DNA from 3 places in the Rathayibacter sp. VKM Ac-2835 genome. Region 1 is predicted to be linked to each of the others. Evidence: predicted binding sites of a transcription regulator. Region 1 holds the regulator's gene; each other region holds the start of a gene.

Region 1 (10,548 bases):
CCCGGGCTCGAGGGCACCGTGCTCGTCGCGGGGGTCGTCGACGGGCACAACGTCTGGCGCGGCGATCTCGCCGCGGCGTTCGCGAAGGCGGAGGCGCTGCGCTCGCTGACCTCGCGCGTCGCCGTCTCCAGCTCCACCTCGCTCTTCCACCTGCCGCACGACGTGACCGACGAGCCCGATCTCGACGAGCGCCTGGTCACCTGGCTGGCCTTCGCCGACCAGAAGGTGCAGCAGGTCGCCGCGCTCGCCCGCGGGCTCGACTCCGGCCGGGACGCGATCGAGCCCGAGCTGCGCGCCGCGACCGCCGCCCTCGAGGACCGGCGCTCGGCGCCCGGTGTCCGCGACGGCGCCGTCCGCACGCGAGCGGCGGCCCTCCGGCCGGAGGACTACCGGCGCGCGTCCTACGACGCGCGTCTCGCGGCACAGGAGGAGGCCCTCGGCCTGCCGCCGCTGCCGACGACGACCATCGGCTCGTTCCCGCAGACCCGCGAGATCCGCACGGCGCGAGCAGCCGTGGTCAGGGGCGATCTGACCGAGGAGCAGTACGCGACCCGCATGTGCGACGAGATCGAGCGGGTCGTGCGCCTGCAGGAGGAGATCGGTCTCGACGTCCTCGTGCACGGCGAGCCCGAGCGCAACGACATGGTGCAGTACTTCGCCGAGAACCTCGACGGCTTCGCGGTGACCCGCAACGGCTGGGTGCAGTCCTACGGCAGCCGCTGCACGCGGCCGTCGCTGCTGTGGGGCGACGTCTCGCGCCCCGCGCCGATCACCGTCGAGTGGTCGAGCTTCACCCAGTCGCTGACCGACCGCCCGGTGAAGGGGATGCTGACCGGGCCGGTCACGATCCTCGCCTGGTCGTTCGTCCGCGACGACCAGCCGCTGAAGGAGACGGCCGAGCAGGTGGCGCTGAGCCTCCGCGACGAGATCGCGGACCTCGAGGCCGCCGGCATCCGCATCGTGCAGGTGGACGAGCCGGCGCTGCGCGAGCTGCTGCCGCTCGAGAAGGACAACCAGCCGGCGTACCTCGAGTGGTCGGTCGGCTCGTTCCGCCTGGCGACCGCGGGGGCGGCGACGGCGACGCAGATCCACACCCACCTCTGCTATTCGGAGTTCGGCGTCGTCATCGACGCGATCGACCGGCTCGACGCCGATGTCACGAGCATCGAGGCGGCGCGCTCGCGGATGGAGGTCGTCGCCGACATCGAGCGGTCCGGCTTCGCCCGCGGGATCGGCCCCGGCGTCTGGGACATCCACTCGCCGCGCGTGCCCGGCGAGGAGGAGGTCGCCGAGCTCGTGCGCACCGCGCTCGACGGTATCCCCGCCCGGCAGCTCTGGATCAACCCGGACTGCGGACTCAAGACCCGCGGCTACGACGAGACGGTCGCGTCGCTGCGGAATCTGGTGAGCGCGGCGACGGCCGCGCGCCGGTCGCTGCTGGAGGACGCCGCCCGCTAGACCCTCGGGCTGCCAGGCCCGGAGACGCAGGAGGGGCGGACGGCTCGATGCCGTCCGCCCCTCCTGCGCGTGCTGCGCCGCCGCGTCAGACCGAGCGGAGCACCGCGACGATCTTGCCGAGGACCTCGGCCTCGTCGCCGAGGATAGGCTCGAAGTTGGAGTTGCGGGGGAGCAGCCAGGTGTGGCCGTCGCGCTGGCGCAGCACCTTGACGGTCGCCTCGCCGTCGAGCATCGCCGCCACGATCTCGCCGTTCTCCGCGGTGCGCTGCGAGCGGACGACGACCCAGTCGCCGTCGCAGATGGCCGCGTCGATCATCGACTCGCCGACCACCTTGAGCATGAAGAGCTCGCCCTTGCCGACCAGCTGGCGGGGGAGCGGGAAGACCTCGTCGATCTGCTGGTCCGCCATGATCGGCACGCCGGCCGCGATCCGGCCGACGAGCGGCACCATCGCCGCGTCGGCGACCGTCGCCGTCGACTCGAACGAGCCGTCGTCCTCGGTGGAGCTCGGCACGTCGATGAGGATCTCGAGCGCGCGGGGGCGGTTGGGGTCGCGGCGCAGGTAGCCGCTGAGCTCGAGCTGGTTGAGCTGGTGCGTGACGCTGGAGAGCGAGGCGAGCCCGACGGCGTCGCCGATCTCGCGCATGCTCGGCGGATAGCCGCGGCTGGACACCGAGCGCTGGATGGCGTCGAGGATCGCGAGCTGCTTCGCGCTGAGGTTCTTCCGGCGGCGGCCGGCCGCGGGCTTGGCCGCCGCCTTCGCCTTCGGCGCCGGAGTCGTCGTCCTGGCCGGCCTCGCTCCGGCCGTCTGCGCGTCGCTCACGATCGTCCCTCTCTCGGTGCGCACGCCGCGTGCGCGCCCTCTCCGCCCGAGTCGAGCACCGATGTCGGTGGTCGCTGCTGTACTGACTGCGGACTCTCGAAACTGTATCCGGCGGGGGTCCGCGTTCGAAACATTCGTTCGAGTGTGTCGCGCGATCCAGCAACGGATGCGGCGCGACCGGGTCTTGCCCGACGCGGTATTCGAAGATATATTCGGAACAGAGGTTCGGACCGGGTCCTCCCGGCCGAGGACCCGGCCCGAACCCCTGCTGAAAGGAGCGATCACCATGACCGCACAGCTCTCCACCACCGCGTTGCACCAGACTCCCGCACAGCACGTCACTGCTGCCGAGCAGCCCGGTGCGCGCACCCGGCTGCGCCTGACCCGTCGCGGCCGCGCCGTGCTCGCGACCCTCGGCGCCCTGCCGCTCGTCGCCGGAGCCTTCGTCTTCGGCCTCAACGGCGGCGGAGCCGTCGCCTCGGGCGAGAGCGCCGACATCGAGTTCCAGTACGTCACCGTCCGCGCCGGCGAGTCCCTCTGGTCCCTCGCGGAGGAGCTCGCGCCGCAGTCCGACCCGCGCGACGTCGTCTACGACATCCAGTCGCTCAACCAGCTGGCGAACGCCGGCCTCGAGCCCGGTCAGCGCCTCGCCATCCCCGCGCAGTACGAGATCGCGGGCTGATCGAGCGCGTCGAGCGCCCCGGTACCATTCCGGGGTGACGACTCTCGACGATCTCCCCCTCCGCGACGACCTGCGCGGTCAGCAGCCCTACGGCGCTCCGCAGGCCGTCGTCCCCGTGGCTCTCAACGTCAACGAGAACACCCACCCGGTCCCCGACGACGTCATCGCCGACATCGTCGAGCGGGTGTCCGTCGCCCTCCGGACGGTGAACCGCTACCCCGACCGCGAGTTCCGCGAGCTGCGCGACTCGCTGGCCGGCTACCTCGGCCACGGCCTGGCGGCCGACTCGATCTGGGCCGCCAACGGCTCGAACGAGGTCCTCCAGCACGTCCTGCAGGCCTTCGGCGGCCCTGGCCGCTCGCTGCTCGGGTTCTCGCCGACCTACTCGATGTACTCGATCCTCGCCTCCGGCAGCGGCACCCGCTGGATCAGCGTCGACCGCGAGGCCGACTTCCGCGTGTCCGCCGCCCACGCCGCCGACGCGGTGCGCCGGGAGCGCCCGGACATCGTCTTCCTCTGCGCCCCGAACAACCCCACCGGCACGCCGCTCGACCTCGAGACGATCGCCGCGGTGTACGACGCGACCGACGGCATCGTCGTCGTCGACGAGGCCTACGCGGAGTTCGCCGGTCGCGAGGCGCCGACCGCCCTCAGCCTGCTCGAGGGCCGCCCGCGCCTGCTCGTCTCCCGCACGATGAGCAAGGCCTTCGCCTTCGCCGGCGTCCGCCTCGGCTACCTCGCCGCCGACCCGGCCGTCGTCGACGCCCTCCGCCTGGTGCGCCTGCCGTACCACCTCTCCGCATTGACCCAGGCGGCCGCCACCGCGGCGCTCGCCCACGCCGACGAGATGCTCGCGATGGTGGGCGAGATCATCGTCCAGCGCGACCGGATGATCGACGGACTGCGCGAGCTCGGCTACACCCCGCACGAGACCGGCAGCAACTTCGTCCTCTTCGGCGGCGTCGCCGACCCCGGAGCGATGTTCGAGGCGCTCCTCGCCCGCGGCATCCTGATCCGCGACGTCGGGATCCCGCACCACCTGCGGGTGAGCGCGGGAACCGAGGCGGAGACCACCGCCTTCCTCGAGGCGGTCGCCGCGCTGCCCGCCCCTGAGGCGGACCCCGCGGTCGCCCTGGCCCGCGAGTAGCCGCTCGGAGGGGCGGCGGCACCCCGAATACACTGGAGACCATGACCTCCTCGAGCGCCGCTCCCGGGCGCACCGCCTCCCTCCGTCGTGCCACCAGCGAGTCGAGCATCGAGCTGTCGATCGACCTCGACGGCACCGGTGTCGCGGACCTCTCCACGGGCGTGCCCTTCTTCGACCACCTGCTGACGGCGTTCGCGAAGCACTCGCTGACCGACCTGACCGTCCGCGCGACCGGCGACATCGAGATCGACATCCACCACACCGCCGAGGACATCGGCATCGTGCTCGGCACCGCGATCAAGCAGGCGCTCGGCGACAAGGCCGGCATCTCCCGCTTCGGCGACGCCCTCGTGCCGCTCGACGAGGCGCTCGTCCAGGCGGTCGTCGACATCTCCGGCCGCCCCTACCTCGTGCACGGCGGCGAGCCCGAGGGCTTCGCGCTGCACCTGATCGGCGGCCACTTCACCGGATCGATGGTCCGCCACGTCTTCGAGGCGATCGCCTTCAACGCCGGCCTGACCGTGCACGTCACGGTGCTCGGCGGCCGCGACCCGCACCACATCGCCGAGGCCGAGTTCAAGGCGTTCGCCCGGGCGTTCCGCCAGGCCAAGGCCTTCGACCCGCTGGTCGCCGGAGTGCCCTCGACGAAGGGCGCCCTGTGACCGGCGCCCGGCCGTCCGTCGTCGTCTACGACTACGGCTCCGGCAACGTCCACTCGGCCGTCAAGGCGCTCGAGCTCGCGGGCGCCGACGTCGAGCTGACCTCGGACCGCACCCGCGCCCTCGAGGCCGACGGACTCCTCGTCCCGGGGGTCGGCGCCTTCAGCGCGGTGATGTCGGCACTGACGGCGGCGCGCGGCGGCGAGATCATCGAGAAGCGCCTCGCCGGCGGCCGCCCGGTGCTCGGGATCTGCGTGGGGATGCAGGTGCTCTTCGATCGCGGCGTCGAGCGCGGTGTCGAGAGCGAGGGCCTGGGGGAGTGGCCGGGGACGGTCGACCTGCTGCCCGCCGAGGTCGTGCCGCACATGGGCTGGAACACCGTCGACGTGCCGGCGGGCTCCCGCCTGTTCGACGGCATCGAGGACGAGCGCTTCTACTTCGTGCACTCCTACGGCGCCCGGGAGTGGACGCTGGACGTCATGCCCCCGTTCCCGCGTCCTGCGGTCACCTGGGCCGACCACGGCGGTCCGTTCATCGCGGCCGTCGAGAACGGGCCGCTCTCCGCGACGCAGTTCCACCCGGAGAAGTCCGGCGCCGCGGGCCTGCGGCTGCTCTCGAATTGGCTGGGCGGGCTCCGCACGAACTAGGATCGGCCGGTGGTCGGCGGCGCCCCAGGCGCCCCGGCCGCACCAGCTCCGAGACTGAGGATGACGATGAGCGAGTTCACCAAGGCCCCGGGCCTGGTCCTTCTCCCCGCGATCGACGTGGCCGGCGGCAAGGCCGTCCGCCTGACGCAGGGCGAGGCGGGCACCGAGACCAACTACGGCGACCCGATCGACGCGGCCGGCGACTGGGCCGAACAGGGCGCCGAGTGGATCCACCTCGTCGACCTCGACGCCGCCTTCGGCCGCGGCGACAACCACGGCATCATGAAGAAGGTCATCCGCCAGGTGAAGGGCGTCAACGTCGAGCTCTCCGGCGGCATCCGCGACGACCGCAGCCTCGAGTCGGCGCTGAACGCCGGTGCGAAGCGCATCAACCTCGGCACCGCCGCGCTGGAGAACCCGGAGTGGGCCGCCAGCGTCATCGCGCAGTACGGCGACCAGATCGCGGTCGGTCTCGACGTGCGCGGCACCACCCTCGCGGCCCGCGGCTGGACGAAGGAGGGCGGCGACCTCTGGCAGGTCCTCGAGCGCCTCGAGGAGGCCGGCTGCACCCGCTACGTCGTCACCGACGTGACGAAGGACGGCACCCTCAAGGGACCCAACCTCGAGCTGCTCGAGCAGGTCATGGCCCGCACGCACCGCCCCGTCATCGCCTCGGGCGGCATCTCGAACCTCGACGACATCGCGGCGCTGCGCGACCTCGTCCCGCAGGGCCTCGAGGGCGCGATCGTCGGTAAGGCGCTCTACGCCGGCGCCTTCACGCTCGCCGAGGCGCTCGACGTCGCCTCCGAGTGACCGGCTCGTCCTCGGGTGAGGGACGCGCGCTCCCCGCGCACCTGAGCGACTCGGCCGGCACCCCGTGGGCCGGCCGCCACTTCGAGCAGAGCGCGTCGACCGACGACGACGGCAGCGCACCCGAGGGCCTGGTCCGCGCGCTGCGCGCGTTCGGCGCGGGCGACGCGGGCCCGGAGGCGGTGGTCGACGCGCTGCGCGAGTCGCGCCTGCTCATCCCCCTGGTCGCGAAGCTCGGCGAGGAGGCCGAGGGCGTCGCGGGCCTGCGCGCCGACAAGTCGCAGGAGCTGTCGATCGTGACGGTCGCGGGTCCAGACGGCCGGACCGTGCTCCCGGTCTTCAGCGACGTCGAGGCGATGCGCCGCTGGGACCGGCTCGCACGTCCCGTCCCCGTCGACGGACGGCGGGCGGCGCTGGCCGCGGTGGCGGAGGAGACCGAGCTGATGGTCCTCGACCCCGCTTCGCCGCACGAGTTCGCCGTCCGCCGCCCCGCGCTCTGGGCGATCGCCGAGGGGTCGCCGTGGCGGCCGAGCCCGGCCGATCCGGAGGTCCTGGCCGCTCTGCGCGCCGGTGCCGCCGCGGAGGACGCCGTCGTCTCTCTCGACGTGCGGCCGGGCGATCCCGGTCAGCGGCTCACCGGTCCGGAGCTGGTCATCGTGCTGGAGCTGCAGCCCGGTCTCGATCGCGCGGCGCTCGGAGCGCTGGTCGCGCGGCTGGGCGAGCGCTGGGCCGCCGACGAGATCGTCGCCGCGAGGGTCGACTCGATGACCCTCCAGCTGGCGTCCGCTCCCGCCGCCTGAGCCGGCCCTCCGGGCTCAGGTGACCGGGCCGGTCCACTTCTCGCCCGGGCCCTTGCCGATCGGGTCGGCGATCGGCGAGGCCTCGCGGAAGGCGAGCTGCAGCGTCCGGAGCCCGTCGCGCAGGCTGCGCGCGTGCATGTCGCTGATGTCGGGCGCCCCAGCGGTGACGAGGCCGGCGAGGGCGTTGATCAGCTTGCGCGCCTCGTCGAGGTCGACCTGGGCGCCCGGCTCATCGGCGAGACCGCACTTCACGGCGGCGGCGCTCATCAGGTGCACCGCGGCGGTCGTGATGATCTCGACCGCAGGCACCTCGGCGATGTCGCGGGCGGCCTCCACATCGGAGGAGTCGTCGCCGAACCGTCGGGCGTAGTCGTCGTCGTGCTGAGCCATGGGTCCTTCGTTCGGTGGGACCGGCGCACGCGGGTGCCCCGAGGCGGTGCTGGAGCGGGGCGCCCGCGGTGGAGGGGGAGTGGCGGATGCCGCCTGCTGCCCTTCCGGCCGGAAGTCTGCTATGGTGATGCGGGCTCCGAGGCATGTCCTCGGTTCGAAAGTGGAGATTCTCCCACCCGCGCTTGACCGCTTCACTAGGTTACCGGGTCAGAAGCACTCCGCCTCCGGCAACGGGGGCAGGGCTGCGGTCCTCGAGACACGTCTCGGGGAGCGCGTCGAAGGGTGCAGCGCAGCGCGGTAGACGCGCTTCGCACAGGGAATCACCTCTCTCGGGATGCGCCGGACGAACACTCCGGCCGCAGAGCAGCAACTCACCGAGATCAGAGGAGAAACGCAATCAGCGATCCCCGTACCAACGACCGAATCCGCGTCCCCGAGGTCCGCCTCGTGGGTCCCGCCGGAGAACAGGTCGGCGTCGTGAAAATCGAGGTCGCCCTGCGACTCGCGCAGGACGCAGACCTGGATCTGGTCGAGGTTGCTCCCAACTCCAAGCCTCCCGTCGCCAAGATCATGGACTACGGGAAGTTCAAGTACGAGCAGGCCCAGAAGCTCAAGGAAGCCCGTCGCAACCAGGCGAACACGATCCTCAAGGAGGTCCGCTTCCGCCTGAAGATCGACAAGCACGACTACGAGACCAAGCGCAAGCGCGCCGAGGGCTTCCTGAAGGCCGGCGACAAGGTCAAGGCCATGATCCTGTTCCGCGGTCGCGAGCAGTCCCGCCCCGAGATGGGCGTGCGACTCCTGCAGCGCTTCGCGGAGGACGTGTCCGAGTTCGGCCAGGTCGAGTCCACCCCGACCATCGACGGTCGCAACATGGTGATGGTCATCGGCCCGCTGAAGAACAAGTCCGAGGCGAAGGCAGAGGCGAACGCCGTCCGCGCCGCTCGTCGCGAGGCCAACACCCCCGAAGAGGAAACGGCCGAGTCCGAATCCGTCTGATACTTCGCCGCCCCGTCCTCGGGGCCGGTGGACGCCCCGCTCGCGGGGCACCAGTTTCGCCCGCCGAGTGCGCGTGCGACGTCGACAAGGAGAGAACATGCCCAAGATGAAGACCCACTCGGGTGCCAAGAAGCGTTTCAAGGTCACGGGCTCCGGCAAGCTCATGAAGCAGCAGGCCGGTATGCGTCACAACCTGGAGTCGAAGTCCAGCGTCCGCACCCGTCGCCTGAACCAGGACCAGGTCCTCGCCCCGCAGGACGCCAAGGTCGCCAAGAAGCTTCTCGGCCTGTAGTCGACCACCACGGCAGCCCGCTGCCGTCGTAGTCCTCGACAACCGACCCGGATCGTAAGGAAGAAAGAGAAATGGCAAGAGTCAAGAGGGCGGTCAACGCCCACAAGAAGCGTCGCGTCATCCTCGAGCGCGCCAAGGGCTACCGCGGCCAGCGCTCGCGTCTGTACCGCAAGGCCAAGGAGCAGGTCACCCACTCCCTCGTCTACTCGTACCGCGACCGCCGCGCGAAGAAGGGCGAGTTCCGCCGCCTCTGGATCCAGCGCATCAACGCCGCGTCCCGCGCGAACGGCCTGACCTACAACCGCTTCATCCAGGGCCTCGCCCTGGCCGGCATCCAGGTCGACCGCCGCATCCTCGCCGACCTCGCGATCACCGAGCCGGCGACCTTCACCGCCCTCGTGGCGAGCGCGAAGGCCGCCCTGCCCGCCGACACCTCGGCCCCGAAGGCCGCGTAGTCCGCAGCACGTCTCCGAAGGGGGCCACGCCGAGAGGCGCGGCCCCCTTCGTCGTTCCCGCGGGTCCTCGTTCCCTCAGCTCGCCTTCCGGGCGGGCGACGTGTCGACCGGGCCCCGCGACGGAGCGCCGATAGGCTCGCCGCATGCTCGACAACCCCCGTTCTCCCCGTGTCCGCTCCGTCGCCAAGCTCACCCGGCGTCCGGCACGGCAGGAGTCGGGGCTCTTCCTCCTCGAGGGCCCGCAGGCCATGTCCGAGGCGCTCCGCTACCGTCCCGAGCTGCTGATGGAGTCGTTCGCGACCCCCACCGCGCTCGAGCGCCACCCCGAGATCGTCGCCGCGGCCGAGGAGGCCGAGGTCGAGATCGAGTACGTGACCGAGGACGTCCTCGACTCGATGGCCGACACCGTCACGCCGCAGGGCTTCGTGGCCGTCTGCCGGCAGTTCCCGACGTCGCTCAAGGACGTCGTCGCCTCCGAGCCGCGCCTCGTCGCCGTGCTGGAGGAGGTCCGCGACCCGGGCAACCTCGGCACGATCATCCGCGCGGCCGACGCCGCAGGCGCCGACGCCGTCGTGCTGACCGGCCGCTCCGTCGACCTCTACAACCCGAAGGTCGTCCGCTCCACCACGGGCTCGCTGTTCCACCTGCCCGTCGCGGTCGGCGCCGAACTGCCCGACGTGCTGCAGCGGCTGCGCTCCGCCGGGCTCAGGGCCGTCGCGGCCGATGTGAAGGGCGAGGGCCTGCTCGACGTGCGCGCCAGGGGCGACCTCGCGCAGCCCACGGTGTGGGTCTTCGGCAACGAGGCGCGCGGCCTCGAGGACGAGTCGCTCGAGCTGATGGACGGTGTCGTCGCCGTGCCGATCTACGGCGCCGCGGAGTCGCTCAACCTCGCCACCGCCGCCTCGGTCTGCCTCTACGAGAGCGCCTTCGCGCTCCGCTCCTGACGCATCCGCGCGTCAGCAGTCTGAGACGTTTCAGCCCCGGACTGAGAGAACACCACCTCGGCGTGGTGCGAGGCTGGGAGCGAGCCTGAGTTGTTGCGCTCCGGTTAAGAATCCGCTCATGATTTGACCCGCCCATGCCCGTGTGATTCTCTGACGGAATGGAAGCACCCTCCCAGGCCGGGCGATCGTCCGCTGCCGCCCGCGAGCCCCTCGTCGTCCTCGACGGGGTTCAGAAGCACTACGGCGAGTTCCAGGCGCTGAAGGACATCGATCTGACGATCAACCGCGGCGAGGTGGTCGTGGTCCTCGGTCCCTCCGGGTCGGGCAAGTCGACGCTCTGCCGCACGATCAACCGCCTGGAGACGATCTCCGGCGGCACGATCTCGATCGACGGTCAAACGCTGCCGGAGGAGGGCAAGGGGCTCGCCGCGCTGCGCGCCGA
Region 2 (10,548 bases), 360 kb from region 1:
CCGCCTACGAGCGCCTGGGCGACGTGGCGCAGGAGTCGTCGAACCCCTGGAACAACGCGGGCACCGGCCACGCCGCCCTCTGCGAGCTGAACTACATGCCCGAGGCGGCCGACGGCTCCGTCGATCCCGCCAAGGCGATCCAGATCAACGAGCAGTTCCAGATCTCCCGCCAGTTCTGGTCGAGCCTGGTCGAGGCCGGTGACATCCGCGAGCCCTCGAGCTTCATCAACTCCGCCCCGCACATGACCTTCGTGCACGGCGAGGCCAACGTCGAGTACCTCCGCAAGCGCTACGAGGCGCTGAAGGACCAGCCGCTCTTCGCCGGCATGGAGTTCACCGAGAGCACGAAGACCATCCACGAGTGGGCGCCCCTGCTGATGGAGCAGCGCCCCGCCGGTGGCGGCCCCTACGCCGCCACGCGCATCCCGGCCGGCACCGACGTCGACTTCGGCGCCCTCACCCACCAGCTCTTCGACCACGTCGTCGCGCACGGCGGCACCCTCGACACCGGCCACGAGGTCACCGGGATCACCCGGCAGAAGGACGGCACCTGGCGCCTGGACCTCAAGCAGAAGGTCGGCGGCACCCCCAAGAAGGTCGTCGCCCGCTTCGTGTTCGTCGGGGCCGGCGGCGGTGCCCTGCACCTCCTGCAGAAGTCGGGCATCCCCGAGATCAAGGGCTTCGGCGGCTTCCCCATCTCCGGCCAGTTCCTCCGGACCGACAACCCGGCGATCGTGGCCCGGCACCAGGCGAAGGTCTACGGCAAGGCCGCCGTCGGCGCCCCGCCGATGTCGGTCCCGCACCTCGACACCCGCGTCGTCGACGGCCAGGCGTCGCTGCTGTTCGGCCCGTACGCCGGCTTCACGCCCAAGTTCCTCAAGCGCGGCTCCTGGCTCGACCTGCCGCTCTCGATCCGCCCGCACAACATCGGCCCGATGCTCGCCGTCGCCCGCGACAACCTCGACCTGATGAAGTACCTGCTCGGCGAGGTCCTGGCGGGCCGCGACAAGAAGATGAAGGCTCTGCGCGAGTTCCTGCCCACCGCCCGCTCGGAGGACTGGTACCTCATCACCGCGGGTCAGCGCGTCCAGGTGATGAAGAAGGACGAGAAGAAGGGCGGCGTGCTGCAGTTCGGCACCGAGGTCATCACCGGCGCGGACGGCACGATCGCCGGCCTGCTCGGCGCCTCGCCCGGGGCCTCGACGGCGGTGCCGATCATGCTCGACATCGTCAAGCGCTGCTTCCCCGACCGGATGAAGGCCTGGGAGCCGCGGATCCGCTCGCTCGTGCCGAGCTACGGCTCCACGCTCAACGACGCCCCGGAGACGGCGGAGCGCACCGTCGCCGCGACCTCCGAGGCGCTCGCGCTCCGCGCCTCGGTCTGAGCACCGAGGGCGGGATGAGCACGCTGATCGAGTAGCCCGCACAGCGGGCGTGTCGAGATCCACCGTCCTCAGAAGACGGGTCTGAAGACCCGCCCTGCTGAGGACGGTGGGTCTCGATACGCCCCTGCGGGGCTACTCGACCAGCATGGATCCATCGGAATGTTCGAACACATGTTCTAATGGACGCATGAGGTGGAGCGGGCAGGCGATCGGCGCGGCGGACGAGGCCGCGCTCCCGGGCCTGGTCAAGCTCACCGAGCTCGTCCGGACCGTCCGCACCCCGGAGTTCGACGGCATCACCTTCTACGAGGTGCTCGCGAAGTCGGCGCTGAACCGGGTGCACTCCTCGTCGAAGATGCCGTTCGGCTGGACGATCAACCCGATGCGCGGCTGCACGCACGCCTGCACCTACTGCTTCGCCCGGCCCACGCACGAGTACCTCGAGTTCGACGGCGGCAGCGACTTCGATTCGCAGATCGTCGTCAAGGTGAACGTCGCCGAGGTGCTCGCCCGCGAGCTCGCCCGTCCCAGCTGGGAGCGCCACCCGGTCGCGCTCGGCACGAACACGGACCCGTACCAGCGCGCGGAGGGCCGCTACCGGCTGATGCCCGGCATCATCGCCGCGCTCGCCGCCTCCGGCACCCCGCTGTCGATCCTCACCAAGGGGTCGCTGCTCCGGCGCGACCTGCCGCTGCTGCGCGAGGCGGCTGAGCACGTGCCCGTCGACCTCGGCGTCTCGATCGCCGTGTTCGACGAGGACCTGCAGCGCTCGATCGAGCCCGGCGCGCCGACCGCCGCGGCCCGGCTGGCGACCGTCACCGCCGCGAGGGAGGCGGGCTTCGAGTGCTCGGTCTTCCTGATGCCGATCCTGCCGTTCCTCACCGACACCCGCGCCCACCTCGACGCCTCGCTCCGCGCCTGCCGCGAGGCGGGAGCGAGCACGATCATGTACTCCACGCTCTACCTCAAGCCCGGAGTGAAGGAGTGGTTCCTCCAGTGGCTCGCGCAGGAGCACCCGGAGCTGCTCGACCGCTACCGGTCCCTCTATCCCGGGCGCTCCGCCTACGCGCCGGTCGAGTACCGCCGCTGGCTGTCCGCGCGGATCCGGCCGCTGATGCGCGACCACCGGCTGGAGGAGGGCGAGGCCGACCCGGCGACGGGCTCGATGCGGTCCTCGGCGCTCGGCCCGATCGCGCGGGGGGCCTCGGCGCTCGCCTCGCTCGGCACGCTCCGGACGCTCGGCGGCGAGCACGGCCGACCGCAGGACGGCGAGGCGGGCACGCGGCACGACGGCCTCCGGAACGGCGGTCTGATCCTCCGCGAGCTGGGCGAGGACGGGGCCTCGGTCCTGCCCGGGGTCGGCCAGCCGACGCTGTTCTGAGGCCGCCGCGGTCGTCCGCGTCCCCGCGGCTAGGATCGTCGCATGCTCCCTCGCCCCGGTGAGCCGACGTCCGGCTCCTCCGCCCGGGCCGCGGAGGTCCGCACGGCGGAGACCCGGTCCGCCGAGATCCGGTCCGCCGAGACCAGGTCGGCGGAGACCCGGTCCGCCGAGACCCCGCCCGCCGAGGGAGCCGCCCGGCCGGTCCGGCTCGGCATCCTCGACGACCACGAGCTGCTCCTGGACAGCATGAGCAGCTGGATCGCCGCCAACGCGCCCGACTTCGAGCTCGTGGTGAGCGCCGGCACCTGGATGGAGCTGGTCACCAGCACCGTGTTCCCGACCCAGGTGGTCCTGATGGACTTCGAGCTGAGCGAGCCGATCTCGATCGAGGCGCGGATCCGCACCTGTCGAGCCGCCGGAGCGACCGTGATCGTCCTCGCCGAGCACGAGGACGAGGAGATCCGCGAGCGCTCGCTGCGGGCGGGGGCCGCGCGGCACCTCACGAAGGCGCAGTCGATGCAGGACGTGATGGAGGCGGCGCGCTCGGCGATGGCCATGCGCTCGACCGCCGGATCCGCCTCGCAGTGGCGCCCCCTCCCGATCGGCGTGGCCGCCCAGCAGCGGCCCCGGCTGAGCGCAGGGGAGCTGGAGGCGCTGCGCCTCTACGTGGCCGGCGCCAGCACTCCCGAGGTCGCCGCCAGGATGAACGTGCAGTTCGAGACGGCGAAGACCTACCTCCGCCGCGTCCGGCAGAAGTACGTGAAGGTCGGTCGGCCGGCCGGCCGGCGCGCCGATCTGATCCGCCGGGCCGCGGAGGACGGCTTCCTCGAGTGACCGCGACGATCACGACGGCGACGACCACGACGACCACGACGACGACCACGGCCGCGCACGGCGCGACCCGCGGGTGCAGCCCGCGACCGAGCAGAGACAGGATCTGATGGCGAAGCTCTACTTCCGCTACGGAGCGATGAACAGCGGCAAGAGCACCTCGCTCCTGCAGGCCGCGCACAACTACGAGGAGCGCGGGCACCGGGTGCTGCTCGCGAAGCCCGCGGTCGACACCAAGGGCGAGGAGCTCATCGTGTCGCGGCTCGGCGTGACCCGTCCGGTGGACATCCTGTTCGAGCCCGACGGCGATCCGATCGCGGTCTTCTCCGCCGCGCGGGCGCGCGTCCTCGCCGAGACGGCCCGCGACGTCAGTGCGCTGCTCGTCGACGAGGCGCAGTTCCTGCCCGAGTCGCACGTCGACGATCTGCTCCGGATCGCGATCCTGGAGAACGTGCCCGTCCTCGCCTACGGCATCCGGACCGACTTCCGGACCGCCGCGTTCCCCGGCAGCAGGCGGCTCCTCGAGATCGCGCACAGCCTCGAGGAGCTGAAGACGATCTGCCGCTGCGGCCGGAAGGCGATCTTCAACGGCCGGGTCGTGGACGGCCGGTTCGTCTTCGACGGCGACCAGGTCGCGATCGACGGAGCCGAGGTCACCTACGAATCGCTCTGCGGTTCCTGCTACCTCCAGGAGAGCCGCGGGCGGCTGCGCGGCTAGCAGTGCCGAGATGTGCTCATCCTGCGTGACCCATCCGAAACAAGGATGTGGGTAGCCTTGCGGGCGTGACATCACCGGAAACGCATCCAGGCCTTCCGACGCCGCACGCGCGGCCGGGGGGATCGACGGCGACGCAGGGGACCCCGCCCAAGCGCCGTCCGTCCTGGGAGCAGGACTACCGCCGGCGTCTTCTCGCCACCGACGTGATCGCGATCCTCGTCTCGGTCTTCGGCACGCAGCTGTTCTGGTTCGACCTCGACCTGAACTCCGACGTGGGCTTCAACAACCCCGTCGACATCGCCGTCAGCTACACCTGGGTCTCGGTCGTGCTCTCGATCGGCTGGCTCCTCGCCCTGCAGGTCTTCGACACCCGCGACCGCCGCATCGTCGGCACCGGCTACGTCGAGTACCGGCGGATCGTCGACTCCTCGATCTGGCTCTTCGGCATCGTCGCGATCATCGCCTACCTCCTGCAGATCCTGCTGGCGCGCGGCTACATCATCACGGCGTTCCCCGCCGGGATCCTGCTGATCTGCGTCGGCCGCCTCGTCTGGCGCTCCTGGCTCACCCGCCAGCGCAAGGTCGGCCGCTTCTCCAGCCAGGTCGTCCTGCTCGGCTCCCGCGCGAGCGTGCTGCACACGGCGCGCGAGCTGCGCCGCGGCACCGAGGCCGGCTACAAGCTGGTCGGGGCGGTCTCCACCTCCGTCGGCGGCGCCGAGGCGCTCACGAGCGAGGCGGAGCTGGCGGGTCTCTCGCTGCACGGCTTCTCCGGGATCGACGGCGTGCGCGCGGTGATGGACGCGACCGGCGCCGACACCGTCGTGGTCACGAGCTCCGACGAGCTCGCGCCCCAGCGGATCCGCGAGCTCAGCTGGACCCTCGAGCCCGGTCGCGAGCACCTGGTGGTGGCGCCGAGCCTCACCGACATCGGCGGTCCGCGCATCCACACCCGTCCGGTCGCCGGACTCCCGCTGATCCACGTCGAGACCCCGCGCTTCGACGGCCGGCAGCGCTTCGCCAAGCGGCTGTTCGACATCGCCGCGTCGACGATGCTGATCATCCTCAGCGCGCCCGTGCTGATCGTCGTCGCCGTGCTGGTGAAGACGACGAGCCCGGGTCCGATCCTGTTCCGGCAGGAGCGCATCGGGCTGAACGGCTCGACCTTCGAGATGCTCAAGTTCCGCTCGATGGTGGTGGACGCCGAGGCGCGCCTGGCCGAGCTGGCCGCGCAGCAGCGCGACGAGGGCAACAGCATCCTCTTCAAGATGGCGAAGGACCCCCGGGTCACCAAGGTCGGCACCGTCCTGCGCCGCTTCAGCCTCGACGAGCTGCCGCAGTTCCTCAACGTCTTCCGCGGCGACATGTCGCTGATCGGCCCCCGCCCGCCGCTGGCCCGCGAGGTCGAGCAGTACGAGGAGCACGTGCACCGCCGCTTCCTGATGAAGCCCGGCATCACCGGCCTCTGGCAGGTCAGCGGCCGCTCGAACCTCTCGTGGGAGGACACCGTCCGCCTCGACCTCTACTACGTCGAGAACTGGTCGATGACCGGTGACATCGTCATCCTCTTCAAGACCGCGCGCGCGGTCCTGGCGAGGGACGGGGCCTATTGACCGGCGCGGACCGGACGGGCGCCGAGCCCGCCGGCGCGGAGAAGACCCCGTCGCGGAGCCTGTCGCTCGCGATCCTGGAGGTGCCCTTCCGCGTCGAGCTCGGTCCCGGGCTCTCGGACGAGGACGTCGCGCGGATCACGAGCAGCTGGCAGTCCTGCGCGGCTGAGGACACCGCCGAGGCCCGCGTGATCTCCGCCGACGTCCTCGGCCCGGCCGCGAGCACCGGCGCCGGCGTCCGGGTCCAGGCGCACTCCGTCGCTCAGCTGGAGGAGTCGCTCACCTCGACGCTCACGCTCGAGGCCATCGGGGAGCGCCGCGCGGAGCTGCTCATGCTGCACGCCTGCGGGGTCGCCGCTGACGACGGCCGCGTCCTCGCGTTCGTGGCCGCCTCCGGCACCGGGAAGACGACCGCCTCGCGGGTGCTGGGCGCGCGCTTCGGCTACGTCACCGACGAGACGGTCGCCGTCACTCCCGAGGGCGGCGTGCTGCCCTACCCGAAGCCGCTGTCGGTGAAGCCCCTGACCGGCAGCGCGCCGAAGGCGCAGCTCTCGCCGGTCGACCTCGGACTGCGCCCCCTCCCGCAGGCGCCGCTCGTGCTGGCGGGCGTCGTGCTGCTCGATCGCCGCGACGGCGTCGACGAGCCCCGCCTCGAGCAGGTCGATCCGACCGACGCGATCGACGACCTGGTCCCGCAGACCTCCTACCTCGCCTCCCGCCCGAGGGCGCTCTGGGACCTGGTTCGCACGCTCGCCTCCGTCGGTGGCGTGAAACGACTGGTCTACTCCGAGGCGGAGGGCGTGCTCCCCCTGGTGGACGGCCTGCTCGCCGCCACCCAGGAGCCGGCACCGTCGATCTGGGACGAGGTCCTCGCTCTGCCGATCGACGTGGAGGACGCGGCGGGAGACGGGTCGGTCCGCCGTGCGCGCGTCGACGACGCGCTCCTGCTGCCCAGCGGCGAGGTCCTCGTCTTCCGCGAGAACACGGTGATCCGGCTCGCCGGCATCGGTCCGACGGTGTGGCGCGCCGCCGGCGACGGCGTCGATCAGCCCGCCCTCGTCGCCGCGGTCCTGGCCGAGCTCGGCGGTCCGCCGGAGGGGATCGATGCGGCCGCCGCCGTGTCCGCGGCCGTCGACGAACTGCGCGGTCTCGGCGTGATCACGAGCGGTGCTCCGCCCCGGCCAGCCCCGGAAGGGGTGCACGCCTGACCGGTCCGGAAACGGGCCCGTCATACCGGCGTGCAACAATTCTGAAGCCCGTCTCCGGCGCTCGCCGCTCGGTCCGAACCAGTGAAGGAACTTGACACTGTGGAACTTAGAGACGTCCTGCGACTTCTCCGCACGCACTGGCTCGCCCTCGTCGCGGCCGTGCTCCTGGGCACTCTGGTGGCCTACGGCTGGTCGCTGACCCAGAAGCCGCGCTACGCGGCCGAGGCGCAGGGACTCGTCTCCGCGGCGGTCGCCGACGCCGGAGGCGACCCGAGCCAGGCGATCTACCTCCGCCAGATCGCCGACTCGGTCGCGAAGTCGAGCACCCTGACCTACGTGCCGATCGCGAAGTCGCGGAACGTCGCCGAGATCGTCATCGCCAACCTCGGCCTCGACGTGAGCGCGGAGTCCCTCATCACCGCGGTCCAGGTCACCCCGGACCCGGAGTCGCCGATCCTCGACGTGCGCGCGACGGCGTCCACCCCCGAGGGCGCGCGAACCCTCGCCGACGCCTGGATCGACGCGATCGCGATCCGCATCCAGCAGGTCAACGAGGAGTCCGGGGCCGGCGACACCGTCAGCCTCGCCGGCGTCCAGTCGGCCGCTCTGCCGTCCGCGCCCGAGTTCCCGAACGTGCGCCTCGTGCTCGGCGTCGGCGCGCTGGCCGGTCTCGTGCTCGGCCTCGTCTACGCCTTCGTCCGCAACACCCTCGACCGCCGGATCCGGACCGCCGAGGTGGTCGAGCGCCTGTTCGACCTCCCCGTGGTCGGCACGCTCCCGATCGACAAGCGGCTGAACGAGACCAACCGCATCGTGCCCGAGGCGGACACGACCGACTACGTGAAGTCCGACGGCAAGCACGCTCTCGCCGAGGCGCTGCGCGAGCTGCGCACGAACCTCCAGTTCATGAACGTCGACAGCCCGCCGCGGATCATCGTCGTCACCAGTCCGCTGCCCTCCGACGGCAAGTCGACCGTGACCGCGAACCTCGCCGTCACGCTCGCCGCCTCCGGGCAGCGCACCGTCGTCGTCGACGGCGACCTCCGCAAGCCCACCGTGGCGAAGTCCTTCGGTCTCGTCCCCGGCGTCGGCCTCACCGACCTGCTGATCGGCAAGGCCGAGCTGCAGGACGTGCTCCAGCCCTGGGGCCCCTCGGGCAACCTCTGGATCCTCGGCGCCGGCTCGATCCCGCCGAACCCGAGCGAGCTGCTCGGCTCGAACGGGATGGACATCCTCCTGCACGAGATCGCCCGCGAGGCGATCGTCATCGTGGACGCCCCGCCGCTGCTGCCCGTCACCGACGGCGCGATCCTCACCGCCCGCACCGACGGCGCCCTCGTCGTCATCTCGGCCGGCCGGACCACGACGGACGAGCTCGGCAAGGCGATCCAGAACCTCGAGCGGGTCAGCGGCCACACCCTCGGTGTGATCCTCAACCGCGTCCCCCCGCGCGGGCAGGTCGGCCGCGGCTACGGCTACTACTACACGAGCTACTACGGCTCGCAGAAGTCGGGCGCCCGCCCCGACGCGGCGGCCCAACCGGCCCCCGCACCGGCCCCGTCCGCGGTCTGAGCGGTCGAGGATGACGTTCCCGGGTGACGACGGCCTGCGGCGCGCCCGGCGCGGCTGGCGTCCCGGTGAGGCGGCCACGCCGTCCTCGGCCCCGGTCTTCACCGTCCTCGCGGTCTGCACCGGCAACATCTGCCGCTCGCCGATGGCGGAGCAGCTCCTGCGGGCCGAGCTCGGCGATCTGACCGGTCCGACCGGAGCGGCGCTCCTCGCCTTCCGCAGCGCAGGCGTGCAGACCCGCGACGGCTACCCGATGGAGCCGACCTCGGCCCGCCTCTCGACCGAGCTCGGCGGCGACACCTCGAGCCACCTCAGCGCGAAGCTCACCGAGGCCGTCGCGGGGGAGGCGGACCTGATGCTCGCCATGACCCGCGAGCACCTCGTCGACGCGTCGCGGCGGCACCCGCCGCTTCTGCTGCGCGGCTTCACCCTCCGCGAGTTCGCCCACGTGCTGCCCTTCGTCCTCGCCGAGGTGCCGATCCCGGAGGTCGAGGACCCCGCTGCGCGGCTGCGCGCCGTGGTCCGCCTGGCCGCCGCGAACCGCGGTCGAGCGCCCCGCGGGGACGGCGACGACATCGACGATCCGATCGGCCGCAGCGAGAGCACCCACGTCCGCGTCGCTCAGGAGATCGCCGCGGCCGTCCACGACATCTCCCGGGATCTGAGAGCATTGGCGCGGAGCTGACCTCGCGCGCGCCGCGCGGGCTCCCTCTGCTCCACCTGTTCCTCCCTCACGCAGTCGCCGACGCGACATCGACCCGCCTACGATTCGGAGAAATCCCGTGAAGCTTTCTGTCATTGGTTGCGGCTACCTCGGAGCCGTCCACGCCGCCGCGATGGCCGAGCTCGGCCATGACGTCATCGGCATCGACGTCGACCCGGGGAAGATCGAGGCCCTCTCGGCCGGCACCGCTCCGTTCTTCGAGCCGGGTCTGCCCGAGCTCCTCTCCAAGGGCGTGGCCTCGGGCCGCCTCCGCTTCTCGACCGACACGGCCGACGCCGCCGACGCCTCGGTGCACTTCATCGCGGTCGGCACGCCGCAGAAGAAGGGCGAGAACGCCGCCGACATGACCTACGTCGACGCCGCGATCGACGGGATCCTGCCGCTGCTGACGGCGGACTCGCTCGTCGTCGGCAAGTCGACCGTCCCGGTCGGCACCGCCGCCCGCCTCGCCGAGCGGATCGCCGCCAGCGGCGCGACGCTCGCCTGGAACCCGGAGTTCCTCCGCGAGGGCTTCGCCGTCGAGGACACGATCAGCCCCGACCGCCTCGTCTACGGCGTGCCCGCGGGTGCGGCCGGCGAGGCCGCGAAGGCGACCCTCGACGAGGTCTACGCGACGGCTCTGGCCGCCGAGACCCCGCTGGTGGTCACCGACTACGCGACCGCCGAGCTCGTCAAGGTCTCGGCCAACGCCTTCCTCGCCACCAAGATCTCGTTCATCAACGCGATCGCCGAGATCGCGGAGGTCACCGGCGCCGACGTCACGCAGCTCGCCGACGCGATCGGCTACGACGTGCGCATCGGCCGCCGCTTCCTCAACGCCGGCATCGGCTTCGGCGGCGGCTGCCTGCCCAAGGACATCCGCGCCTTCTCGGCCCGCGCGGACGAGCTCGGCGTCGGGGACTCGGTCGCCTTCCTCAAGGAGGTCGACGCGATCAACCTGCGCCGCCGCCAGCGCGTCGTCGACCTCGTCACCGAGGGCCTCGGCGGCTCGGTCGAGGGCAAGAGGATCGCCGTGCTCGGCCTCGCCTTCAAGCCGGAGTCGGACGACGTCCGCGACTCGCCGTCGCTCGACGTCGCCACGCGCTTCCACGACCTGGGCGCCGAGGTCGTCGCGACCGACCCGGA
Region 3 (10,548 bases), 770 kb from region 1:
CGGCCGTCGCCGACGGCGAGATCGGCGACGTCCAGCGCTACGGCGCCTCCGGAGTCTGGGTCCGCGACGACCGCTACTGGTCGCGCTCCCCCTGGGCCGGCCGGCGCACGCTCGACGGCGCAGTCGTCGCCGACGGCGTCCTGACCAACCCCTTCTCGCACGCGACCGCCACCGCCCTCGCGATCGCCGGCGCCGACCGGCTCGAGGACGTCGTCGACGTGCGCCTCGACCTGCGGCGTGCGAACGACATCGAGGCGGACGACACCTCCGTCGCCGTGCTCACCCTGGCCGACGGGCTCCGGGTGACGACCGCGGTCACCCTCTGCGCCGAGCGGCCGGAGGAGCCCTCCGTCGAGATCGTCGGCACCCGCGGGACGATCCGCTTCTACTACACGCTCGACGTCGTGCAGCTGGAGCGGGACGACCTGCCGCCGCGCACCGTCCAGTACGACCGGATCACGCCGTTCGAGGGACTGCTCGCCGCCCGCGAGCTGGGCACGCCCCTGCACGCCGGGATCGAGCGCACCGGCGGCTTCCTCCGCCTGCTCGACGCGGTGATGGCGGCGCCGTCGCCGCGGGCTCTGCCCGCGGACGCCTGGCGCGAGGTGCAGGACATCGAGGGGCGCCACCGCGTCGTCGACGGCGTCGAGCACGCGCTGCAGGAGGCGCTGCGCCGCGAGACGACGTTCGACGCGCTGGGTCTTCCCTGGAGCTGAGACTGTCACTCCTCTGAGAAGAAGGAGCCCGGTCCGCCGCTCACCCTCCAGCGTCGGCGGACCGGGAGTTCAGAGGTGCGCCTCTCAGAGGTGCGGCGACACCGTCTCGGCGAAGGCCGCGACGACGCGCTCGGCCACCTCGGGGTACGCCGTGTCCCAGACCTCCTGGTGGAAGATCTCGACCTCGACGTCGCCGGTGTACCCCGCCTCGACGACCGCGCGGGTCAGTGAGGCGAAGTCGATGACACCCTCTCCCGGGTAGCGGCGGGCGAGCAGCACGTCGGCCGGCAGCGGGGTCGCCCAGTCGCAGACCTGATAGCTCGCGATCCGGCCCTCGGCTCCGGCCCGGGCGATCTGCGCGAGGACCTGCGGGTCCCACCAGAGGTGGAAGGTGTCCACGACGACGCCGACCGCGGCCGCGTCGAACGGCGCGGCGAGATCGAGCGCCTGGCCGAGCGTCGAGACGACGGCGCGGTCGGACGCGTACATCGGGTGCAACGGCTCGATGGCGAGCTGCACGCCCGCCGCCGCGGCGTCGTCCGCGAGCTCGGCCAGCGCCTCCTGCACGCGGGCGCGAGCGCCGATCACATCGCGCGAGCCGGTCGGCAGCCCGCCGGCGACGAGCACGAGCGCGGGTGCGCCGAGCGCGGCGGTCTCCTCGATCGCGCGGCGGTTCTCGTCGATCGCCGCCCGCCGCTCCGGCCCTTCGGGCGCCGTGAAGAAGCCGCCGCGGCAGAGGGAGGAGACGCGCAGCCCCGAGTCGGCGACGAGGCGCACGGCCTCCGCCAGCCCGACCTCGGCGACCGGCTCGCGCCAGAGGCCGATCGCGGACATGCCCGCGCCGGCCGTGGTGTCGAGCGCCTCGGCGAGCGAGGCGCGCTTGATGGTGGCCTGGTTGAGCGAGAGGCGCGGGTCGGCGCTCACGCGTGCACCGCCTCGACCAGGTGCAGCGCCTCGACGCCGCGGGTCACCTCGACGCCGTTCAGCGCGAGCAGCCCGGTCCAGCGGTCGGCCGCGAGCTCCGGCCGCTCCAGCGCGCCGGACGCGTTCGCGAGCCGGACGATCTCGGACAGGTGCGGCAGCGAGCGCGCGGAGTGCAGACCGCCCACCATCGAGAAGGCCGGCTGGTGGCCGTTCAGCCAGGAGAGGAAGGCGACGCCGGTCTTGTAGTACTGCGTCGGCGCGGCGAAGACCTGGCGCGAGAGCGCCTCTGTCGGGGCCAGCACGCGGCGGTACTCGGCGGTGTCGCCGGCGTCCAGCGCCTGGATCGCGGCGGAGGCGCTCGGCGCCAGCGCGGCGAAGGCGCCGAGCAGGGCGTCCGACCAGCGCGGTGTGCCGTCGGCGTCCGGAGCGCCCTCGATGAGGCCGACGTAGTTGAAGTCGTCGCCCGTGAAGAGGGTCGCGCCCTCGGGCAGCCGCGAGCGCAGCGCGATCTCGGCATCCGCGTCCAGGAGCGACATCTTGATGCCGCGCACCGAGTCGAGGTTGTCCTCGATGATCCGCTGCACGACCGGGAACGCGTCCACCGGGTCGGCCGCGCCGAAGTAGCCCTCGAGCACGCTGTCGAACGCAGTGCCGAGCCAGTGCAGGACGACCGGCTTCGTGGCGCGCGCGAGCACGGCGGCGTAGACGCGCTCGTAATCGGCAGCCGACTCCGCGGCGCGGGCGAGGTGGCGGCTGGCCATCAGCACGACCTCCGCCCCCGCGTCCTCGGCGAAGGCGAGCTGCTCGACGTAGGCGTCGATGACGGTGGCGAGCGGAACCACGTCGTCGGTGAGCTGGTCGGTGTTGATCCCGACCACGAGCGCCCCGCCGACCGAGGCGGCCTCGGCCGCGCTGCGGCGGATCAGCTCCTGCGTCGCCGTCCAGTCCAGGCCCATGTTGCGCTGCGCGGTGTCCATCGCGTCGGCGACGCCGAGGCCCCAGGACCAGACGTGGTGGCGGAAGCCGAGCGTGGCGTCCCAGTCGATCTGGGCCGGGTGGCCGGGACGGTTCTCGCCGTGCACGAGCGGCACGACGTGCGCGGCGGCGTAGGCGGTGCGCGAGCGCAGCGGCGCGGTCGGCCTCGTGTGCGCGGGCGCGGGCAGCAGCTCGATCGAGCGGGTCGCGCCGTCGGCGCCGAGGAGGGTCAGCCCGGTCACTGGACGGCGCCCGCCTGCGCGAGCGCCTCGGCGTCCGCAGCGGCGTCGAGGGCGGCGACGTCGATCCGGCGCCCGTCGCGCGAGGACTCCAGTCCGAGCTCGGCCAGGCGCACGCCGCGGGCTCCGGCGAAGAAGTCGTACTCGTGGGGAGCGTCCTCGACCACGTGGCGGATGAACTGCTCCCACTGGGTCTTGAAGCCGTTCTCGAACACGTCGTTGACGGGCAGCTCCTGCCAGTCCTCGGCGTAGTCGTGGGTCTCGGGCAGGTCCGGGTTCCAGGTGGGCTTGGGCGTGGCGACGCGCGGCTGGATCTTGGCGCCGAACAGGCCGACGACGGCCGAGCCGAGGGTGCCGTCGACCTGGAACTCGACGAGCTCCTTGCGGTCGACGCGCACCGCCCAGGAGGAGTTGAGCTGGGCGGTGATGCCGCCGGCGAGGTCGAAGATCGCGTAGGCGGCATCGTCGGCCGTCGCCGTGTAGGGCGCGCCGTTCTCGTCGACGCGGGTCTCGATGTGGGTGGTCGCCTTGGCGTAGACGCCCTCGATCGGTCCGAAGAGGTTCTCGAGCACGTAGTTCCAGTGCGGGAACATGTCGACGATGATGCCGCCGCCGTCCTCGCTGCGGTAGTTCCAGCTCGGGCGCTGGGCGGCCTGCCAGTCGCCCTCGAAGACCCAGTAGCCGAACTCGCCGCGCACGCTGAGGATGCGGCCGAAGAAGCCGGAGTCGATCAGGCGCTTGAGCTTCTGGAGGCCGGGCAGGTAGAGCTTGTCGTGCACGACGCCGTTCTTGATGCCGGCCTCCTTGGCCAGCTCGGCGATCTCGAGCGCCTCGGCGTAGGACTCCGCGGTGGGCTTCTCGGTGTAGATGTGCTTGCCGGCGGCGATCGCCTTCTTGATCGCGGGGACGCGCGCCTTCGTCACGAGGAAGTCGGCGTAGACCTGCCACTTCGGGTCGGCGAGCGCGGCGTCGAGGTCCGTCGTCCAGTTCGTCAGGCCGTGCTTGCCGGCCAGCTCGGCGAGCTTCGCCTCGGAGCGGCCGACCAGCAGCGGCTCGACCTGCACGCGGGTGCCGTCGGAGAGCAGCACGCCGCCCTGCTCGCGGATCGCCAGGATCGAGCGGACGAGGTGCTGGCGGTAGCCCATCCGGCCGGAGGCGCCGTTCAGGATGATCCCGAGGGTGGGGGTGGTCGGCTCTGACACGGTGCGCCTTTCGGAGGAGGGGAAGCGTTTTCCTGATGCTAGCCGTCTAGTCGTGTTGCGGGCAAGCGCTTTCCCGCTCGTAGGAGGAACGGTGGCGGGCGGGTCTCGACACGCGCTCCGCGCTACTCGACCAGCATGTGCGCGCGTCCACGCCGAAGCGCCTCGCGCGCCCTGCATGCTGATCGAGTAGCCCGCGGAGCGGGCGTATCGAGATCCCCCCACCGTCAGAACGGTGCGGGAGCATCGTCGAAGCGAGGCCCCGGCGGCCGTTCCGGCGGCCGCCCGGGCAGTGGGGGTGGTCGGTCGCTGATCCGCCGGCCGGTCGGGCTCGTCCAGACGAGGGTCCCGTGGTCATCGAACCGGTCGTAGCTCCACTGCTCTCCGTGCCGCACGTGGTGGTGCGACGTGCACAGCATGACGAGGTTCTCGAGAGACGTCTCGCCGCCGTTGCACCACTCGAGGGTGTGATCGGCCTCGGCTGTTGAGGCCGTGCGGATGCAGCCGGGGAACCGGCAGGTCTGATCCCGCAGCTGCAGGTGCAGGCGCATCTGGGATGGCGGAACGCGCCAGGTGCGGCCCACGGACACGACGGCGCCGGTGTCCGGGTCGGTCAGGACCCGGGTGAAGGACGCCGCCGTGCGGATCAGCTCGCGGGCGATCTCGGCGGGGACCGGGCCGTAGCCGTCGAGATCGGCGGGTGCGTCGTCGAGACCGACCGCGGTGGAGGCGGCGAGGGTGAGGCGCACCTCCGCGCGGACGCCGGGGACGAAGGTCGGGTCGGGCCGGTGCTCGGCGTTGGGCGTGGTTCCGGCGATGTCGCCGTCGCAGAGCAGATCGACCGCGGCGTCGGCGCTGAGCTGCTGGAGTGTGCGCGGGTCGCCTTCGTCGCGGAGGGTGCGGGCGATGCGGCGCAGTCGGTCGTAGGCGCCGGAGACGGCGGGCGCGGGAGCGGAGACGCAGAGCGTCGCCATCCCGTCGACGTCGGGCGTGATCCAGACGGCGCGGTCCTCCTTCGCGCGTGCGTGGCGCTCGACGAGGGGCTGCTCGTGCAGCTCCTCCCGCCAGCGGCCGAGGGCGCGGCGCAGCTGCGTCGTCGTCATCGTGAGGACGGCGTCAGTGGCACGCTCATCGAGCGCCCCGCGGGAAGCCTCCGGGAGACTGCTGGCCGTCCTGCAGATCGCCTCGCCCGCATCCCACAGGATCCGGCCGTCGCGGAGGAGAGCGCGGGTGAGCGGGAGGTACTCCATCAGCAGCTGCGCGGTCTCGAGGCGGCGAGAGGCCTCCTGCTCGGACACGCCGATCGCGGCCGCGAGCTCGGCGCGGACAGACCGCTCGACGAGGTCACGGGTCTCACTCCGGGACGCGCCGCGCGCGAACGCCTCCGGGACGGTGAGCGCGACCCGGTAACCGCGGTGCATCCGCTCCGCCGCCCGGAGGCGCGTCGGCGATGCAGCACGCTCGGCGGCCGCGGAGTCGTCGAAGCAGTCACGCACCTCCGCGAGTGCTGCCGCATTCTCATCTTCTGACATACGAGTATTGAAGCAGGGACCACCGACATCGGGGCGGGGTGCTGAGTCATCCGGGGACAGTGCTGTGGGATCGGGGGCTGGGGAGGAGGCTCGTTCCCGGGTGCCTCGGCGAGCGTCGGTCTCGATACGCCCTCCGGGCTACTCGACCTGCATGAGGTGGCCCGCGCCGACGCGCCCTGCACGCGCCTCATGCTGATCGAGTAGCCCGCGCAGCGGGCGTATCGAGATCGACCACCCTCAGAACAGGTGTCTGCAGACCTGCCCTTCAGCGGACGGCGGGTCTCGAGGCGCCCCTCCGGGCTACTCGACCTGCATGACGCGGCGCGGCCACGTCCTGTCCCTCACCACCGAGACGCGAAGCGGCTTCTCCGCTCGGTACGACCCGCTGCGCGGGCTGCTCAGCGAGGACGCGCTGCTCGACCAGCAGAGGCGGGGTGCGCGCGCTACGCGGCCGGCGCGGTCCGCCGCGGGGTGCTCGCCCGCAGCACGACGCGGGTCGGCAGCTCGACGGACGCGCCGTCGGCCTCGTCGCCGAGGGCCGCGGCGACCGCCCGCTCGCCGAGCGCGGCCAGCGGCACGGCGACCGTGGTCAGCCCGGGGTGCACGTCCTCCGCGATGGGCGCGTCGTCGAAACCCGCGACGCCCATGCCCGCGCCGGGCTCGACCCCGGCCGCGCGCATCGCGGAGGCGACGCCGACGGCCATCAGGTCGGTGACGGCGAAGACGAGGTCGATGTCAGCGGAGAGCCCGGCCAGCAGCGCGGCGGCCGCGTCGAACGCGCCGTCCCGGGTGAGCGGCGCCTCGACGATGAGACTCGGATCGACGCTCACACCGGCCGCAGCCAGCCCCTCGAGGAATCCCGCGACCCGGTCCGACGACGTGAGCACCGCCTCCGGACCGCGCACGATCGCGCAGCGCCGGTAGCCGGCCTCGGCGAGCGCCGCGGCGAGCGCCCGGGCTCCCGCGCGGTTGTCCACCTGCACCGAGGGGAACGGCAGCCCGCCCTGGCTGATCATCGCGACCCGCCCGCCGGACGCCTCGTAGGCCTGCAGCTCGGCGATCAGCGCGTCGCGGTGGCGGTCGGCGGCGAAGCGGCTGCCGGCGAGCACGATGGCCCGCGGCCGCCCGCCGCGGAGCGAGCGCACCAGGCCGAGCTCCTTGTCCGGGTCGCGGTCGGTGACGGCGATGCGCACGTCCAGCCGCGCCGCGTCGGCGGCGCCGATGACGCCGGACGCGATGCCCGAGAAGTAGGGGTCGGTGATGTCGCTGACGAGCAGCGCGATCGTCGAGGTGGTCCCCCGCGCGACGGCCTGCGCCGCCGGGTTCGCGGAGTAGCCCAGCTCGGCCGCGGCCGCCTCGACCCGCTCGCGGTACTCCCCCTGCACCTTGCGGGCACTGCCGTTGAGCACGCGCGACGCGGTGGCCAGGGACACCCCCGCCGCACGGGCGACGTCGTGCAGCGTCGCGGCGGCGGTCGTTCGTCGTGCTGCCACGGTGCTCCTCGGGGTCCGGCGGCGGCTTCCCGCGCGCTCGCCAGTGTACGGAGGAGTGGGCGCGCTCAGCTCGCGTCGAGCGGCGACACCCCCGTCAGCTCGGCGGCGCGGTCCCAGAGCCGGCGCGCGCGGTCGCGGTCGCGGGCCGCGCGGTTCGGATTCACCTGGCGCGGCGCCCCGCGGACCTCGCCGAGGCCGCCCGGTCCGTAGTAGGCGCCGGAGCGGGCGTCGGGCGAGGTCGCCGCGAGCAGCGTCGGCAGCGCGCCGTCGTCACCGCTCTGCCCGACCGTGCGCATCAGGGTGCCCATCAGCGCGCCCTGTCCCGCCGTCGCGTGGGTGTGCAGCTCGGTCACCGACATGCCGGGGTGCGCGGCCATCGAGCCGACGCTCGAGCCCGCCCGGCGCAGGCGCCGGTGCAGCTCGAACGCGAAGACCAGGTCGGCCAGCTTCGACTGCCCGTAGGCCGGCCACGGGCTGTAGCGGCGGCGCTCCCAGTTCAGGTCGTCGAAGTCGAGGGTGCCGAAGCGGTGCGCGAGGCTCGAGAGCGACACCACCCGGTCGGCGATCCGCGGCAGCAGCAGCCCGGTCAGCGCGAACGGTCCGAGGAAGTTGGTGCCGAACTGCAGCTCGAAGCCGTCCGCCGTGCGCCCCTCCGGCACCGCCATGATGCCGGCGTTGTTGACGAGCACGTCGATCGGCCCGGTCGCCTCGGCGAACTCGCGCACCGAGGAGAGGTCGGCGAGGTCGAGTCGCCGGACGACGACATCGCCGCCCATCCGCTCGGCCGCCCGCTCGCCCTTCTCGACGGTCCGGCAGGCGAGGACGACGTGGGCGCCGTGCTCGGCGAGCGCCCGCGCGGTCGCCTCCCCCAGTCCGCTGTTCGCACCGGTGACGACGAACGTCCTGCCGGTCTGGTCGGGGATGTCTGCGGCGCTCCAGGAGGTCATCCTCCCACCCTAGATTCCGGGCGTGCACGCCACCTGGACGCCGGTCAGTCCTCGGTCCAGCGGTACCAGTGCGCCACCGTGACCGGGCCGAGCTCGAGGAGAGGAGACGCGTCGCGGCGCCGGCGCTCCTCCGCGCTCCCGGTCAGGCCGATCCGCGCCTCGGGCGACATCGGCAGGATCTCCAGCAGGATCTCTCCCGCTCCGACCGCCCCGGCGCCCAGCTCGTCGAGGTCGAGGACCCACGGCCCGCCGTCCCAGAACTGATCGGCCACGACCTCGCCCCCGACGAGGATCCGCGCGACGTCGCCGGCCCAGTGGATCTCGAGCTCCCGGCGCCGAGCACGGGAATCGAGTGCGGGGACGTCGAGCCGGTGGACCGCCGCGGCGGCGAAGTCGGCGTCCCGCGGCGCGGAGGCGCGCCCCGCGGACTCGCCGTAGGAGGCGGGCACGCCGGCACCCTCGCGGACCAGCGCGACGCCGACCTCGACCGCGCCCCGCGGTGATGCGGCGGATCCGGGAACGGGGACGAAGCGCTGCCGCTCGACGTCCCAGGCGCGCGGCGGACGGCTGCCGTGCCGCAGGTCGCCGGCGATCCGGCCCGAGCCGTCCGTCCAGACCGGATCCTCGGAGAGGACGAGGCGGCGGCGCCCGGCCTCGACGAGCACCGACGCCTCGTCGCCCGCCTCCGCGGACAGGATCAGCACCGAGCACGCTCCGCCCGCGCCGCGCGCCCGCACCAGCACCGGCTCGTCGACGTCGAGCCGGAGGATCCGCCCGTCCTGCCGCACGCCGTCGACCTCGAGCTCCGCGCCCTCGGCGAAGGCCAGCTCCGCGGTGACGCCGCGCGCCGCGACCAGCACCAGCGTCGGCTCCGCCCCGTCGAGGAGCGTCAGCGGCGTCGCGGTCGCCCAGTCCAGCCGCACCCCGCCGACCGTCAGGCCGACCGGCCAGACCGCCAGCGTCCCCGCCGGCACCGCAGTGCTCACGGAGGGGAACCGCACGGTCTCGTCGTCCAGGCCGACCTCGAGCAGCACACCCGGGTGCTCCGGCAGCGGCTCGTGCGGCTGGTGCCAGGTGACGAACACGAAGCCGCTCGTCCCGTCGCTGCGCAGCGCCCAGCGCAGGGTGTCCGTGTCCTGCTGGCTCGAGGGCAGCTCGTCCGGCAGCGTCGACGGCATCTCCGCGAGCCGCTCGCCGAACGCCTCGAGGAAGGCGTGCTGGCGCCGCAGCAGCGCGAGCGTCGGCGACGGCCGCCCGCTCGCGCCGATCGGCGCGCGGAAGTCGTAGTCGAACCGCGGCAGGTCGTTCGGGTAGCCGGTGGCCTGCGACTCCTGCAGCCCGTCGACCGTCACTCCACGCGGGTTCGTCCCGCCGGCGTACATGTAGTACCCCTGCCAGGCCGAGCCGTTGCCGATCTTGGTGTGCGCGACCGCCGCGATGTCGAGCGGCTGCACGGCCGGGCGCCGGTGGTAGGCGGTGGCCATACCGCCGCCGAGCTCGCAGGTCGCCGGCGGGTAGTCGAGCGAGGGGGCGCGGGGCGTCACCGCGTCGGTCGCACCGCGGACGTCCGCGCCGATCCCCGGGTCGTCCCACTGGTGGCTGAAGAAGAAGTGGTCGCGGAAGGTGGTGTCCCACGGCGAGTCCGACTCGACCCAGAAGCCGTCGGCGTAGCCGCCGAAGAGCGGCAGGACCTCGTCCAGCGGGAGGTCCGCGCCGCCCCAGCCCGTCGACGTCCAGATCGGCGCGGTCAGTCCCGCCTCGCGGGCCAGGCCCTTCAGCGTCCGGATGTGCTCGGGCTGGTCGTAGATCTCGTTCTCGAGCTGGATCGCGACGACGTTGCTGCCGGGCCCGCAGCGCGAGGCCAGCTCGCCGCCGAGGGCGCCGAACCAGTCCCGGACGAGCGCCAGGTAGCGGGGATCGTCGGTCCGGTGCCGCACGTCGGCGTCCTGCACCCAGTCGGGGAACCCGCCGTTGCGGACCTCGCCGTGGCACCACGGCCCCACGCGCAGCACGACGTCCAGCCCGACCTCGGCGCACAGGTCGACGAACGCGCCGACGTCGAGGTCCCCGTCGAAGCGACGGGCGCCGCGGACCTCCTCGTGGTGGATCCAGATCGTGTAGAACGCCACGACGGTGACGCCGCTCGCGCGCATCAGCCGCAGCCGCTCCTCCCACCGCGCCCGCGGCACGCGGCTGCAGTGCAGCTCGCCCGACACCGGGACGAACGGCCGGCCGTCGCGCAGCACGGAGCGGCTGGTCAGCCGCCAGCGGTCGTGGCGGTCGACCGTGTTGCTCATCGCGGGCTCCCGGCGCTCGGCGGCCCACGGGAGGTGCCGCACCGACGCGGCGGTGACGGTGTCCTGGCGTGCTTCGGTCATGGAGATGCTCCTTCGGATCCGGCCGATCGATCCCGTCCACGCTAGCGGGGGCGGATCCGGGGCCTCCCCCTCAGCGCCGCGCCCGCGTCGACGCCCGCACCACCAGCTCCGGCAGGAACACCGTCTGCCGCGGGATCAGCTCCGG

The links. The regulator LexA, encoded in region 1, represses DNA repair genes until DNA is damaged. The targets are predictions, from matches to a motif close to TCGAACANNTGTTCGA.
Positions count from the first base shown of each region.
Region 2: a site for LexA is predicted at 1,549-1,564, ahead of HRK28_RS11960 (Rv2578c family radical SAM protein). Genes of this name have one in related genera too.
Region 3: a site for LexA is predicted at 5,824-5,839, ahead of HRK28_RS10150 (HNH endonuclease signature motif containing protein). Genes of this name have one in related genera too.

Region 1 covers NZ_JABSNQ010000002.1:1,257,808-1,268,355, forward strand. The annotation lists gene metE (5-methyltetrahydropteroyltriglutamate--homocysteine S-methyltransferase) at 1-1,458, shown strand, start outside; gene lexA (transcriptional repressor LexA) at 1,544-2,281, opposite strand; gene HRK28_RS13615 (LysM peptidoglycan-binding domain-containing protein) at 2,568-2,963, shown strand; gene HRK28_RS13620 (histidinol-phosphate transaminase) at 2,998-4,110, shown strand; gene hisB (imidazoleglycerol-phosphate dehydratase HisB) at 4,152-4,772, shown strand; gene hisH (imidazole glycerol phosphate synthase subunit HisH) at 4,769-5,416, shown strand; gene priA (bifunctional 1-(5-phosphoribosyl)-5-((5-phosphoribosylamino)methylideneamino)imidazole-4-carboxamide isomerase/phosphoribosylanthranilate isomerase PriA) at 5,483-6,229, shown strand; gene HRK28_RS13640 (SseB family protein) at 6,226-7,026, shown strand; gene HRK28_RS13645 (DUF1844 domain-containing protein) at 7,042-7,416, opposite strand; gene infC (translation initiation factor IF-3) at 7,813-8,415, shown strand; gene rpmI (50S ribosomal protein L35) at 8,513-8,707, shown strand; gene rplT (50S ribosomal protein L20) at 8,779-9,162, shown strand; gene HRK28_RS13665 (RNA methyltransferase) at 9,306-10,106, shown strand; gene HRK28_RS13670 (amino acid ABC transporter ATP-binding protein) at 10,265-10,548, shown strand, end outside.
Region 2 covers NZ_JABSNQ010000002.1:897,985-908,532, forward strand. The annotation lists gene HRK28_RS11955 (malate:quinone oxidoreductase) at 1-1,385, shown strand, start outside; gene HRK28_RS11960 (Rv2578c family radical SAM protein) at 1,573-2,766, shown strand; gene HRK28_RS11965 (response regulator transcription factor) at 2,809-3,600, shown strand; gene HRK28_RS11970 (thymidine kinase) at 3,707-4,315, shown strand; gene HRK28_RS11975 (sugar transferase) at 4,381-5,925, shown strand; gene HRK28_RS11980 (hypothetical protein) at 5,922-7,130, shown strand; gene HRK28_RS20850 (polysaccharide biosynthesis tyrosine autokinase) at 7,230-8,702, shown strand; gene HRK28_RS11990 (low molecular weight phosphatase family protein) at 8,713-9,384, shown strand; gene HRK28_RS11995 (UDP-glucose/GDP-mannose dehydrogenase family protein) at 9,482-10,548, shown strand, end outside.
Region 3 covers NZ_JABSNQ010000002.1:490,195-500,742, reverse strand. The annotation lists gene HRK28_RS10170 (Gfo/Idh/MocA family protein) at 1-716, shown strand, start outside; gene HRK28_RS10165 (sugar phosphate isomerase/epimerase family protein) at 801-1,640, opposite strand; gene HRK28_RS10160 (DUF993 family protein) at 1,637-2,857, opposite strand; gene HRK28_RS10155 (Gfo/Idh/MocA family protein) at 2,854-3,999, opposite strand; gene HRK28_RS10150 (HNH endonuclease signature motif containing protein) at 4,281-5,585, opposite strand; gene HRK28_RS10145 (LacI family DNA-binding transcriptional regulator) at 6,029-7,078, opposite strand; gene HRK28_RS10140 (oxidoreductase) at 7,144-8,025, opposite strand; gene HRK28_RS10135 (beta-galactosidase) at 8,070-10,403, opposite strand; gene HRK28_RS10130 (LacI family DNA-binding transcriptional regulator) at 10,474-10,548, opposite strand, start outside.